DNA from 2 places in the Streptomyces sp. BB1-1-1 genome. Region 1 is predicted to be linked to the other one. Evidence: riboswitches for the same ligand, from Rfam matches in the RefSeq annotation. Region 1 holds a riboswitch; the other holds the start of a gene.
The links. Region 1 has a riboswitch for thiamine pyrophosphate ahead of RI578_RS11325 (thiamine ABC transporter substrate-binding protein). Riboswitches for the same ligand answer to the same signal wherever they lie in the genome.
Positions count from the first base shown of each region.

Region 2: linked by a shared signal. The riboswitch ahead of thiO (glycine oxidase ThiO) and the one ahead of RI578_RS11325 (thiamine ABC transporter substrate-binding protein) in region 1 are both predicted to bind thiamine pyrophosphate.

Region 1 covers NZ_CP134203.1:2,473,418-2,479,171, forward strand. Annotated here, with positions in the region: gene RI578_RS11315 (ABC transporter ATP-binding protein) at 1-798, opposite strand, end outside; gene RI578_RS11320 (iron ABC transporter permease) at 836-2,437, opposite strand; gene RI578_RS11325 (thiamine ABC transporter substrate-binding protein) at 2,482-3,570, opposite strand; TPP riboswitch at 3,649-3,754, opposite strand; gene rlmN (23S rRNA (adenine(2503)-C(2))-methyltransferase RlmN) at 3,821-4,927, opposite strand; gene RI578_RS11335 (VOC family protein) at 5,136-5,621, shown strand; gene RI578_RS11340 (phosphatidate cytidylyltransferase) at 5,718-5,754, opposite strand, start outside.
Region 2 covers NZ_CP134203.1:6,290,657-6,296,410, forward strand. Annotated here, with positions in the region: gene RI578_RS28785 (thiazole synthase) at 1-298, opposite strand, end outside; gene thiS (sulfur carrier protein ThiS) at 301-501, opposite strand; gene thiO (glycine oxidase ThiO) at 498-1,730, opposite strand; TPP riboswitch at 1,728-1,839, opposite strand; gene RI578_RS28800 (hypothetical protein) at 1,892-2,242, shown strand; gene RI578_RS28805 (FAD-dependent oxidoreductase) at 2,352-3,566, shown strand; gene RI578_RS28810 (Rv2175c family DNA-binding protein) at 3,644-4,009, shown strand; gene thiE (thiamine phosphate synthase) at 4,322-4,978, shown strand; gene metF (methylenetetrahydrofolate reductase [NAD(P)H]) at 5,085-5,754, shown strand, end outside.

The DNA.
Region 1 (5,754 bases):
ACGGGCGCCCTGCGGGGCGTCCTCGGGGACCGGCACCTTGCCCCACGGGGTGTCGGCGGCCTGCCCGGTGACGGTCGCGTCGACCACGTTGTCGAAACCGAGGAAGCGGGCCACGAAGGCGTCGGCGGGCCGCTGCCACACCTCCAGCGGCGTCCCCGACTGGGCGATCCGCCCGTCCCGCATCACCACGACCCGGTCGGCGAGCGCGAATGCCTCCCCCTGGTCGTGCGTCACGGCGAGCACGGTCGTACCCAACCGGCCGAACAGCTCCCGTAGTTCGACGACGAGGCGCTCCCGCAGCGAGCGGTCGAGCTGGCCGAGCGGCTCGTCCAGCATCAGCAGGCGGGGCCGGGGCGCGAGGGCGCGGGCCAGCGCCACCCGCTGCTGCTCACCGCCGGAGAGCGCGGCGACGGACCGGTGCTCGGCGCCCGGCAGCCCGACCAGCTCCAGCAACTCCCCCACCCGCTCCCGCTGTCCGGCGCGGGAGGCGCCGCGCATCCGCGGTCCGAAGGCGATGTTTCCGGCCACGTCCCGCTGCGGGAAGAGCTGGTGGTCCTGGAACATCAGCCCGACCTCGCGCTTGTGCGCGGGCACCCCGGACTGGTCCCGCCCGTCCAGCGTCACCCGCCCGGCGTCCAGCGGCTGGAGCCCGGCGACCGCCCGCAGCAGCGTCGACTTGCCGCTGCCGCTGGGCCCGAGCACGCACACCACCTCGTGCTCGGCGACCCCCAGGTCGACGGCGTCGAGCACGGCCCGCCCGCCGAAACGGACGGTCGCGCCTTCGAGGCTCAGCAGCATCCGTAGAACTCCCGCATCCGTAGAACTCCGCGCATCCCTAGAACTCCCCGCTCCGGTCGGTCCGCAGCCGCTCCAGCACCACCAGGGCCACGGCGCACACCAGCATCAGAATCGTCGACAGGGCCATCGCCTGGCCGTAGTTCATGTCCCCGGGCCTCCCCAGCAGCCGCGCCACGGCCACCGGCAGCGTCGGGTTGTCCGGCCGCGCGATGAACACGGTCGCCCCGAACTCTCCGAGCGACACCGCGAAGGCGAACCCGGCCGCGACCAGCAGTGCCCGCCGCACCATCGGCAGGTCCACCTCCCGCCACACCCGCCACGGCGACGCCCCGAGCACCGCCGCCACCTCCCGCAGCCGTACGTCCACCGCCCGCAGCACCGGCAGCATGGTCCGTACGACGAAGGGGACGCCGACCAGCGCCTGCGCGAGCGGCACGAGGATCCAGGAGGCTCTGAGATCCAGCGGGGGTTCGTCCAGCGCGATCAGGAACCCGAAGCCGACCGTCACGGCGGACACCCCGAGCGGCAGCATCAGCAGCGCGTCGAAACCGCGTACGAAGCGGCCCGCGTCGCGGCGGGTGAGCGCGGTGGCGGCCAGCGCGCCGATCACCACGGCGATGGCGGTGGCGGCGACGGCGTACTGGAGGCTGTTGCCGATGGCCTCGATCGGCGGGACGAGGAAGGTGCCGCCGTCCTCCTGGGTCAGCGCCCGGTAGTAGCCGAACCCGGGCGCACCGAGCGACCGCTCGACCAGCACGGCGAGCGGCAGCACCAGCAGCACGGCGACGGTGACCAGGACCCCGGCCAGCAGCGCCCACTGCCCGGTCCCGCGCGGCCGGCGCGCGGTCGTGGCCGCGTCCACCAGCCGCAGGGCCGTCTCCCGCCGCCGTACCGTCCAGGCGTGCACGGCGAGGATGGCGGCCACCGCGCCGAACTGGATCAGCGTCAGCACGGCGGCCGTGGACAGGTCGAAGATCTGCGAGGTCTGCCGGTAGATCTCCACCTCCAGGGTGGAGAAGGCGGGTCCGCCGAGGATCTGGACGACGCCGAAGGAGGTGAAGGTGAACAGGAACACCATCAGCGCGGCGGCGGCCACGGCGGGCGCGAGCGCGGGCAGCGTCACCTGCCGCCAGGCCTTCAGCCGCGAGGCGCCGAGCATCCGCGCGGCCTCCTCCTGCCGCGGGTCGAGCTGCGACCAGAGGCCGCCGACGGTGCGTACGACGACGGCGTAGTTGAAGAAGACGTGCGCGAGCAGGATCGCCCACACGGTGGTGTCCAGCCGTACGCCCCACAGCTCGTCGAGCAGCCCGCCGCGTCCGACCAGCGCCAGGAACGCCGTACCGACGACGACCGTCGGCAGCACGAACGGCACGGTCACCACGGCCCGCAGAACCTGCTTGCCGGGGAAGTCGAACCGGGCGAAGACGTACGCGCCGGGCAGTGCGACGAGCAGGGTGAGCGCGGTGGAGGCCAGCGCCTGCCAGGTGGTGAACCACAGCACCTGCTGTACGTCGGACTGGGCGAGCACGTCCCCGATCCGCCCGAACCGCCAGGATCCGTCGATCTCCAGTCCGCGCGCGACGATCGCGGCGACCGGGTAGGCGAAGAACACCGCGAAGAACGCGACGGGCACGGCCATCAGGGCCAGCCGCGCCGCGCTCCCGCGCGAAGTCCTGGCCTTGCCTACTTCAGTACGAGTGAGGTCCACGACTTGACCCACTGGTCGCGATTGCCGGCGATCTTCGCCGGGTCCATGGTCTGCGGGTCCTCGGCCTGCGGCCCGAACTTCCGGAACGCCTCGGGGATCCGCGCGCCCTCCCGCACCGGATAGACGAACATGTTCAGCGGCATGTCCTCCTGGAACTCCTTGCCGATGAGGAAGTCGAGGAGTGCCTTGCCGCCCTCGGTGTTCTCGGCGTTGCCCAGCAGGCCCGCGTACTCGACCTGACGGAAGCAGGTGCCGGTGGCGACGCCCGTCGGCGCGGTGTCGGGCTGCGGGTCGGCGTAGATCACCTCGGCGGGCGGGGACGAGGCGTAGGAGACGACGAGCGGGCGGTCGCCCTTGGCCTTCTTGCCGCCGGACGAACCGGAGAACTCCTCGTTGTACGCCTGCTCCCAGCCGTCGACGACCTTGACGCCGTTCGCCTTCAGCTTCTTCCAGTAGTCCTGCCAGCCGTCGTCCCCGTACTCGGCGGCGGTGCCGAGCAGGAAGCCGAGACCGGGCGAGGAGGTGCCCGCGTTCTCGGTGACGAGCAGGTCCTTGTACTCGGGCTTGATCAGGTCGTCGAAGGAGTCCGGCGGGGTCAGCTTGTGCTTGCTGAAGTACGCCTTGTCGTAGTTGACACAGATGTCGCCGGTGGTGACGGGCGTGACCCGGTGCTTATCCTGGTCGGCCCGGTACTCGGGGCGGATACGGTCGGAGCCCTTCGCCTCGTACGGCTGGAACAGCCCGTTGTCGAGCGCGCGGGACAGCAGCGTGTTGTCGACGCCGAAGAAGACGTCGCCCTGGGGGTTGTCCTTGGTGAGGATGGCCTTGTTGACGGCCTGCCCGGCGTCGCCGTCCTCCAGCACCCGGACCTTGTAGCCGGAGCTCTTCTCGAAGGCGGCGATGACGTCCTTCGAGGCGGCCCACGAGTTGTGGCTGACGAGGGTCACGGTCTTGGAGTCGCCGGAGCCCTGGCTGCCGCCGTCGGACGACGATCCGCAGGCGGCCAGGCCGCCGACCATGCCGAGCCCGACGGCAAGGACGGTGGCCCTCTTGGTGATGCTCACTGAATTCCTCCTGGGTGACCAGGAGAAGACGCGGCCCCGCCCGGAACCCTGGCGAGGGTCCCGGGCAGGGCGCAACAGCTCGAGTGGTGACCGATCTCCCTACCCAGAATGACCTGGGCCAGGTTCGGAGGGTCTGCGGCCGGTGCCGCACTCTCAGCGCTGTGGCGCTCCCCTGTCGGAATATGAAGATGTGGTTCCGGACGTACTTCCGTATGAAGTTGTCGTACGACGGTGTACGACGCCGGTCAGGTTACCGCTCGCTCGCGGCGAGCTGACCACACGCCCCGTCGATCTCCTGACCACGGGTGTCCCGGATCGTCACCGGCACACCGTGCGCCGCGATCGCCTCGACGAACGCCTTCTCGTCCTCGGGCCGTGAAGCGGTCCACTTCGAGCCGGGCGTGGGGTTGAGCGGGATGAGGTTGACGTGCACGGGCCTGCCCTTGAGCATCCGCCCGAGCCGGTCGCCGCGCCAGGCCTGGTCGTTGATGTCCCGGATCAGCGCGTACTCGATCGACAGCCGCCGGCCCGACCGCTCCGCGTACTCGAACCCGGCGTCCAGCACCTCACGCACCTTCCAGCGCGTGTTGACCGGGACGAGGGTGTCGCGCAGCTCGTCGTCGGGGGCGTGCAGCGAGATGGCGAGGCGGCACTTGAAGCCCTCGTCGGCGAAACGGTGGATCGCCGGCACGAGGCCGACCGTGGAGACGGTGATGCCGCGCTGGGAGAGCCCCAGTCCGTCGGGCTCGGGGTCGGTGAGGCGGCGGATGGAGCCGACGACGCGGTTGTAGTTGGCGAGGGGCTCGCCCATGCCCATGAACACGATGTTGCTCAGCCGGGCCGGTCCTCCGGGGACCTCACCGTCCCGCAGGGCGCGCATCCCGTCCACGATCTGGTGCACGATCTCGGCGGTGGACAGATTCCGGTCCAGACCCGCCTGCCCCGTGGCACAGAACGGGCAGTTCATACCGCAGCCCGCCTGGGAGCTGATGCACATGGTCACCCGGTCCGGGTAGCGCATGAGGACGGACTCGACGAGCGTCCCGTCGAACAGCTTCCACAGCGTCTTGCGGGTGGTGCCCTGGTCGGTCGACAGGTGCCGCACCACCGACATCAGCTCGGGCAGCAGCGCCTCCCGGAGCCCCTGGCGCGAGCCGGCGGGGATGTCGGTCCACTGCTCGGGGTCGTGCGCGTACCGCGCGAAGTAGTGCTGCGAGAGCTGCTTCGCACGGAACGGCTTCTCGCCGATCGCGGCGACGGCCTCCTTGCGCTCGGCGGGCGTGAGGTCGGCGAGGTGCCGCGGCGGCTTCTTGGCTGCGCGGGGGGCGACGAATGTGAGTTCTCCGGGCTTAGGCATGACTCAACCAGTGTCGCAGATCGACTTGGGTGGCCTGCCTGCGGGAGACCAGGCCCGGCGTGACCGAGCGCCGGCAGATCCCGCGGCGCCGCATCGCCGCTTGACCTGGACCAAACTTGAGCTTTTAGGCTCCGTTCAAGACCGCGGGAACGATCCGCAGAAACGATCCGTAGGAACCGATCAACGTGCCTTTTCGAGGAGGTTCGCCATGAGCGAGCACACAGCCCACTTCGAGATCCCCGACCGCTACCGCTATGCGGTGATCCCGCACATCATGGTCGACGACGCCGCCGCGGCGATCGACTTCTACCAGCGGGCGTTCGGCGCCCATGAGAACTTCCGGATCGATGCTCCGGGCGGTGGGATCATGCACGCCGAGATCACCATCGGGCGGTCGACGCTGATGCTGGGCGACTCCAGCGTGGACGAGGCGGAGGCCGCCTCCTTCGCCGCGCCGGCCTCGCTGGGCGGGGGCACGTCCGTCACGTTGCACGTCTTCGTGCCGGACGTGGACAGTCTGGCGGAGCGGGCGGAGGCCGCCGGCGCGGAGATCCTGCAGCCGCCGAAGGACATGTTCCACGGTGACCGCACCGTCATCCTCAAGGACCCTTCGGGCCACATGTGGGTGTTCCTGACCCACATCGAGGACGTCTCGGAGGAGGAGCTGCGGCGCCGCCTGACCGCTGCCGGGTGACCGCGATGGCCGTAGGCGCGGTGACCGGAACGGATAGCGAGAGGCCCGCCGCCCAGGGGACGGCGGGCCTTACCCGTCAGGACAACGACCGGGCCGTCAGCCGGAACCGACGAAGATCACCAACAGCAGCCAC
Region 2 (5,754 bases), 3.8 Mb from region 1:
CCAGCTTCACGAGGTCGGTGCCGAGGGCCTCGCGCGCGAGGCGGGCGGTGAGGACCGCCTCCCCGGCGGTGTAGCAGCCGGCCGTGTTCGGCAGCACCCGGATGCCGAGCTTCTCCAGCACCGACAGCACGGACCCGTGCACCGAGGCGTTCACACGCCGCATCGCGACGGTCGTCAGCTCGGTCCCGGAGGCCACGAGCGCGCGCTCCAGCACGTCGAGGCTGGGCGCCCCGCCGGTGCCCATGATCAGGCGGGACCCGTAGGACGTACCGCCGAGGACGAAGGGATCGTCGGCCATGGTCAGCCTCCTTGGACGGCGGTGAGGACTTCGACGCGGTCGCCGTCGGCCAGCGCGGTGGCGGGCCACTGCGCGCGCGGGACGACGGTTTCGTTCAGGGCGGCGGCCACACCGGACGGCGCCGCGGTGAGCGTGCCCACCAGGGCGTCCAGGGCCGTGCCGGGAGCCACCTGGCGCGGCTCGCCGTTGACGGAGATGTTCATGCGGGCTGCTCCGAGAGTCGCTGGAGTGCGGGAGCGGCGCCGAAGCGCCGGGGGGTGAAGGGGCGGGCCTCGGCCGGCAGCTCCCCGGTGGTCAGGGCGTGTGCCATGGCGTCGCCGGTGACCGGGGTGAGCAGGACGCCGTTGCGGAAGTGCCCGGTGGCCAGCAGCAGGCCCGCCAGCCCGGTCGGGCCGAGCAGCGGGGCGTTGTCCGGGGACCCGGGACGCAGACCCGCCCGGGTCTCCGCCAGCGGCAGCTCGGTGATGCCGGGGACCAGCTCGTGGGCGTCGCGCAGCAACTCGTAGACGCCGCCCGCGGTCACCGTCGTGTCCCAGCCCAGCTCCTCGCTGGTGGCGCCGACGACCAGCTCGCCGCTCTCCCGGGGCACCAGGTAGAGGGGGTTGCCGCGCACCACGGCACGCACCGTCCGGCTCAGCAGCGGCCCGTGCGCCCGCGGCATCGTCAGCCGCAGCACCTGCCCCTTCACGGGCCGCACCGGCGGCAGCACGTCCTCCGGGACGCCCGTGAACCGTCCGCTCAGGCTGCCCCCGGCCAGCACCACCTGCCCGGCCTCCAGCGCGGTGCCGTCGGCCGTGACGACACCCGTCGCCCGCTCGCCGCCGCGCCCGACGGTGAGCCGGTCGGCCCACACCCGGTGGAAGACGACGCCCGCGCGCTCGCAGGCGGCCACCAGCGCGTCGGCGAGGCGCCGGGGGTCGATCTGATGGTCGCCGTCCACCCGCAGGCCCCCGCGCACACCCGGCGCGAGCATCGGCTCCAGGCGCCGGCACTCGCGCCCCGACAGCCACTCGGAGTCCAGGCCCGAGCGCTGCTGGAGCGCGTGCAGTTCCCGCAGGTGGGCCCGGTCGTCGGCGTCCAGCGCGACGGCGAGGGTGCCGCACCGGCGGTAACCGAGGTCGTGGCCGGTGAGGTCGGCCAGCTCGGCCGCGAACTCCGGGTAGCGGCGGGCCGAGGCGAGGTTCAGCGCGAGCAGCGTCTGCTCGCCGTAGTGCAGCTCCGTCACGGCGGCCAGCATCCCGGCGGCCACCTGGGCGGCCCCACCGCCCGGCTCGGGGTCCACGAGGGCCGTGGCGAGCCCGCGCTGCGCGGACCGCCAGGCGGTGACCAGGCCGATGATCCCGCCGCCGACGACGAGGACGTCCGGCGTACGCGACGACGCGGCCCTCGCGGCAACTCCGGACACGGAAGCAGAAGTCGGTGGTGACGACATGGGCGTCCAGCCCCTCCCTTCGCCGGCATGACCCGGATCAGGTTCGTACGGTCGGAGGCCGCCAGCCTCCCTCTCAGCCCGGTGCGTCCGGGCTCCCGCGAGTGCTTTACGTTGGCCACCCTAGCCCGCAGCGCATCGCACTTGTAAGGGAGCCTCCGCCCGTGGCGCGTTCACTCGACGGTCTCGTTCTCGCCCCCGTCGCCGACCAGGCGCCCGGCCAGGTGGGTACGCGCACCCGCTTCACCTACCACGAGCAGGACGGCGCCGTATGGGCCGAGTACGCGGGCGGTGACGTCGTCCGCGGACGTCTGGTGGGCACCAGGGAGGGCGACCGCCTCGACTTCCGGTACGTGCAGCTCAAGACCGACGGAAGCACGTCGTCGGGACACTGCGTGTCGACCGTCGCCGAGCTGCCGGACGGGCGGGTGCGCCTGGACGAGACCTGGGAGTGGGAGTCGCGGCGGGGCAGCGGGACGAGCGTTGTGGAGCAGGTCACCGCGCACGAGCACTGACTGACGAATCGTCGGTGTCTAAGGTGATCAGGTGAGCGAGCAGACGCAGGAGCAGACCCGGGAACGGGGAGCGGACGCGGAGCGCCGCGTGGTCGTGGTGGGCGCCGGCATGGCGGGCGTGCAGACCGCGGTCGCCCTGCGGGAGCAGGGCTTCACCGGCACCGTGACCCTGATCGGCGCGGAGCCGCACCAGCCCTACGACCGTCCCCCGCTGTCCAAGGCCGTCCTGCTCGGCACGGCCGAGGGCTCCGCCTTCGACGTCGACTTCGAGGCACTCGGCATCACCCTGCGGCTCGGCTGCGAGGCCCTGGGCGTCCGCCCCCGCGCGCACGTCCTGGACACCTCCGACGGACCCGTGCCGTACGACCTCCTCGTCCTCGCGACCGGCGCCGAACCGATCCGGCTGCCCGGCGCGGAGGGCGTGCCCGGAGTGCACCTGCTGCGCACCCTGGACGACGCCGAACGACTGCGGCCGGTGCTCGCCCGGCAGCACGACATCGTGGTCGTCGGCGCGGGCTGGATCGGCGCCGAGTTCGCCACCGCCGCGCGCGAGGCGGGCTGCGCGGTGACCGTCGTGGAGGCCGCCGACCGGCCCCTCGCCGGTGCGCTGCCCGCCGAGGTCGCCGCGCCGATGACCGGCTGGTACGCCGACTCGGGCGCCGTACTGCGCACCCACGCGCGCGTGGAGCGCGTCGAGACGGGCGGTCCCGGGGGGCCCGGCGGACCCGGGGAGCCCGGCCACGTCGTCGTCCTCGACGACGGATCGCGGCTGCCCGCCGGCGCGGTCGTCGTCGGCATCGGAGCCCGGCCCGCCACCGCCTGGCTCGCCGGCTCCGGCATCGACCTCGGCGCGCACGGCGACGTCCTGGCCGACGACCGCCTGCGCACCTCCGTCCCGGACGTCTACGCGGTCGGCGACTGCGCGTCCTTCCCGTCCGGCCGCTACGGCGAGCGGCTGCTGGTGCACCACTGGGACAACGCCCTCCAGGGCCCGCGCACGGTCGCCGCCAACATCATCGGCGCCGCCGTCGGCGAGGCCCCGGTGGCCTACGACCCGGTGCCGTACTTCTGGTCCGAGCAGTTCGGCCGCTTCGTCCAGTACGCCGGTCATCACACGGCCGCCGACACCGCCCTGTGGCGCGGCGACCCCTCGGGACCCGCCTGGACGGTCTGCTGGCTGCGCCAGGACCGCCTGGTCGCCCTGCTGGCGGTGGGCCGCCCCCGGGACCTGGCCCAGGGCAAACGCGTGATCCAGGCGGGCACGACGATGGACCCGCGGCTGCTGGCCGACCCGGCGAGGCCGCTCAAGGCGGCGACGGTGTAGCCCTCCGCCCGGGTGCGGCGGCCCGGGTCGGACGGGTCTGGTTTCCGACTGTCAGTGCCAGATGGCAGGCTTGAGACGTGACCGAGATTGACGCAAAGATCGATGCTCTCGTGCCTGCCTGGCTCACCGTCCCCGACATCGCCGAGATGCTCGGCGTCGAGGTGACCCGCGTACGCCAGCTGATCAAGGAAGGCCAGCTCATCGCCGTACGGCGCGGTGAGAACCGCGCGCTGCACATCCCCGCGGCCTTCATCGACGAGGACAAGGTCGTCAAGGGCCTGGTCGGGACCCTGACGCTGCTGCGGGACGACGGCTTCACGGCCGAGGAGATGCTGGAGTGGCTCTTCACGCCCGACGAGACCCTGCCCGGCACGCCCGCCCAGGCGCTGAGCGAGAATCGCGGCACGGAGGTGAAGCGCCGCGCCCAGGCGCTCGCCGTCTGACCTGACAGACCCCGCCCGGCGTACGGGCCGCGCCCCACGGCCCCCGGCGGCCACGACGGTCCGCGGTCCCGTACGCCACGGCGGCGACCCGCTGCCGCCGTGTTCCTCGGGGCCGAGGGGGAGCCTGCGGCCCCAGGAGTGGCGGCCCCCGAAAGCGGCGGCCTCCCGGTTCCGGGGGGCCGGGAGCGGCGGCCTCCCCGCTCCGGCGGGCCGCGAGGCGACCGTGGCGAGGCACGCTCCGTATCCTCGGGACACAAGCCAAGGCCGCGCGGTCCGCCGCGGGCCCACGCCACCGACCTGGGGGACATCCGCATGCCCGACACCTCCGCGACCGCCCGCGCCCGGCTCGCCGACGCCCGGCTCTACCTGTGCACGGACGCCCGCCGCAGCCAGGGCGACCTGCCCGAGTTCCTCGACGCGGTGCTGGCGGCCGGCGTCGACATCGTGCAGCTGCGCGACAAGGGCATGGAGGCGGGGGAGGAGCTGGAGCACCTCGAGGTCTTCGCCGACGCCTGCGCCCGGCACGGCAAGCTCCTCGCGGTCAACGACCGGGCGGATGTCGCCCACGCCGCCCGCGCCGACGTGCTGCACCTCGGGCAGGGCGACCTCCCGGTGCCCGCCGCCCGCGCGATCCTCGGCGACGACGTCCTCGTCGGCCGCTCCACGCACGCCGAGTCCGAGGCCGCCGCTGCCGCCGTCCAGGACGGCGTGGACTACTTCTGCACCGGCCCGTGCTGGCCGACCCCCACCAAGCCCGGCCGCCACGCACCCGGCCTCGACCTGGTCCGGCGCACGGCCGCACTCGGCACGGACCGCCCCTGGTTCGCCATCGGCGGCATCGACCTCGGCAACCTCGACGAGGTGCTGGAGGCCGGTGCCCGGCGCGTCGTGGTCGTCCGGGCGATCACCGCGGCGGACGACCCGGGTGCCGCCGCGGTCGAGTTCACGAAGCGACTGCGGCAGGCGTAGGCGGGTGCCGGGGGCATGTGTCCAAGGGGTGGACAACAACTCGACAATGCGGACAAATATCCCGCATCCGGTTGGGTGACCGCCGCCCCCTGGCTAACCTGCCCGTATGGCCCTCGGAACCGCATCCACCAGGACTGATCGCGCACGCACCGTGCGCGACATGCTCGCGTCCGGCAAGACGACGTACTCGTTCGAGTTCTCCGCGCCGAAGACGGCCAAGGGCGAGAAGAACCTGTGGAGCGCGCTGCGGCGGGTGGAGGCGGTCGCCCCCGACTTCGTCTCCGTCACCTACGGCGCCGGCGGTTCCACGCGCGCGGGGACGGTCAAGGAGACCCAGCAGATCGTCGCCGACACGACACTGACCCCGGTGGCCCACCTCACAGCCGTCGACCACTCCGTCGCCGAGCTGCGCAACATCATCGGCCAGTACGCCGACGCCGGGATCCGCAACATGCTGGCCGTGCGCGGCGACCCGCCCGGCGACCCGACGGCCGACTGGATCGCACACCCCGAGGGCCTGACCTACGCCGCCGAACTGGTCCGCCTCATCAAGGAGTCGGGCGACTTCTGCGTCGGCGTCGCGGCCTTCCCCGAGATGCACCCGCGCTCCGCCGACTGGGACACCGACGTGACGCACTTCGTCGACAAGTGCCGGGCCGGCGCCGACTACGCGATCACGCAGATGTTCTTCCAGCCCGAGTCCTACCTGCGCCTGCGCGACCGGGTCGCCGCGGCCGGCTGCGACACCCCGGTCATCCCCGAGGTCATGCCGGTGA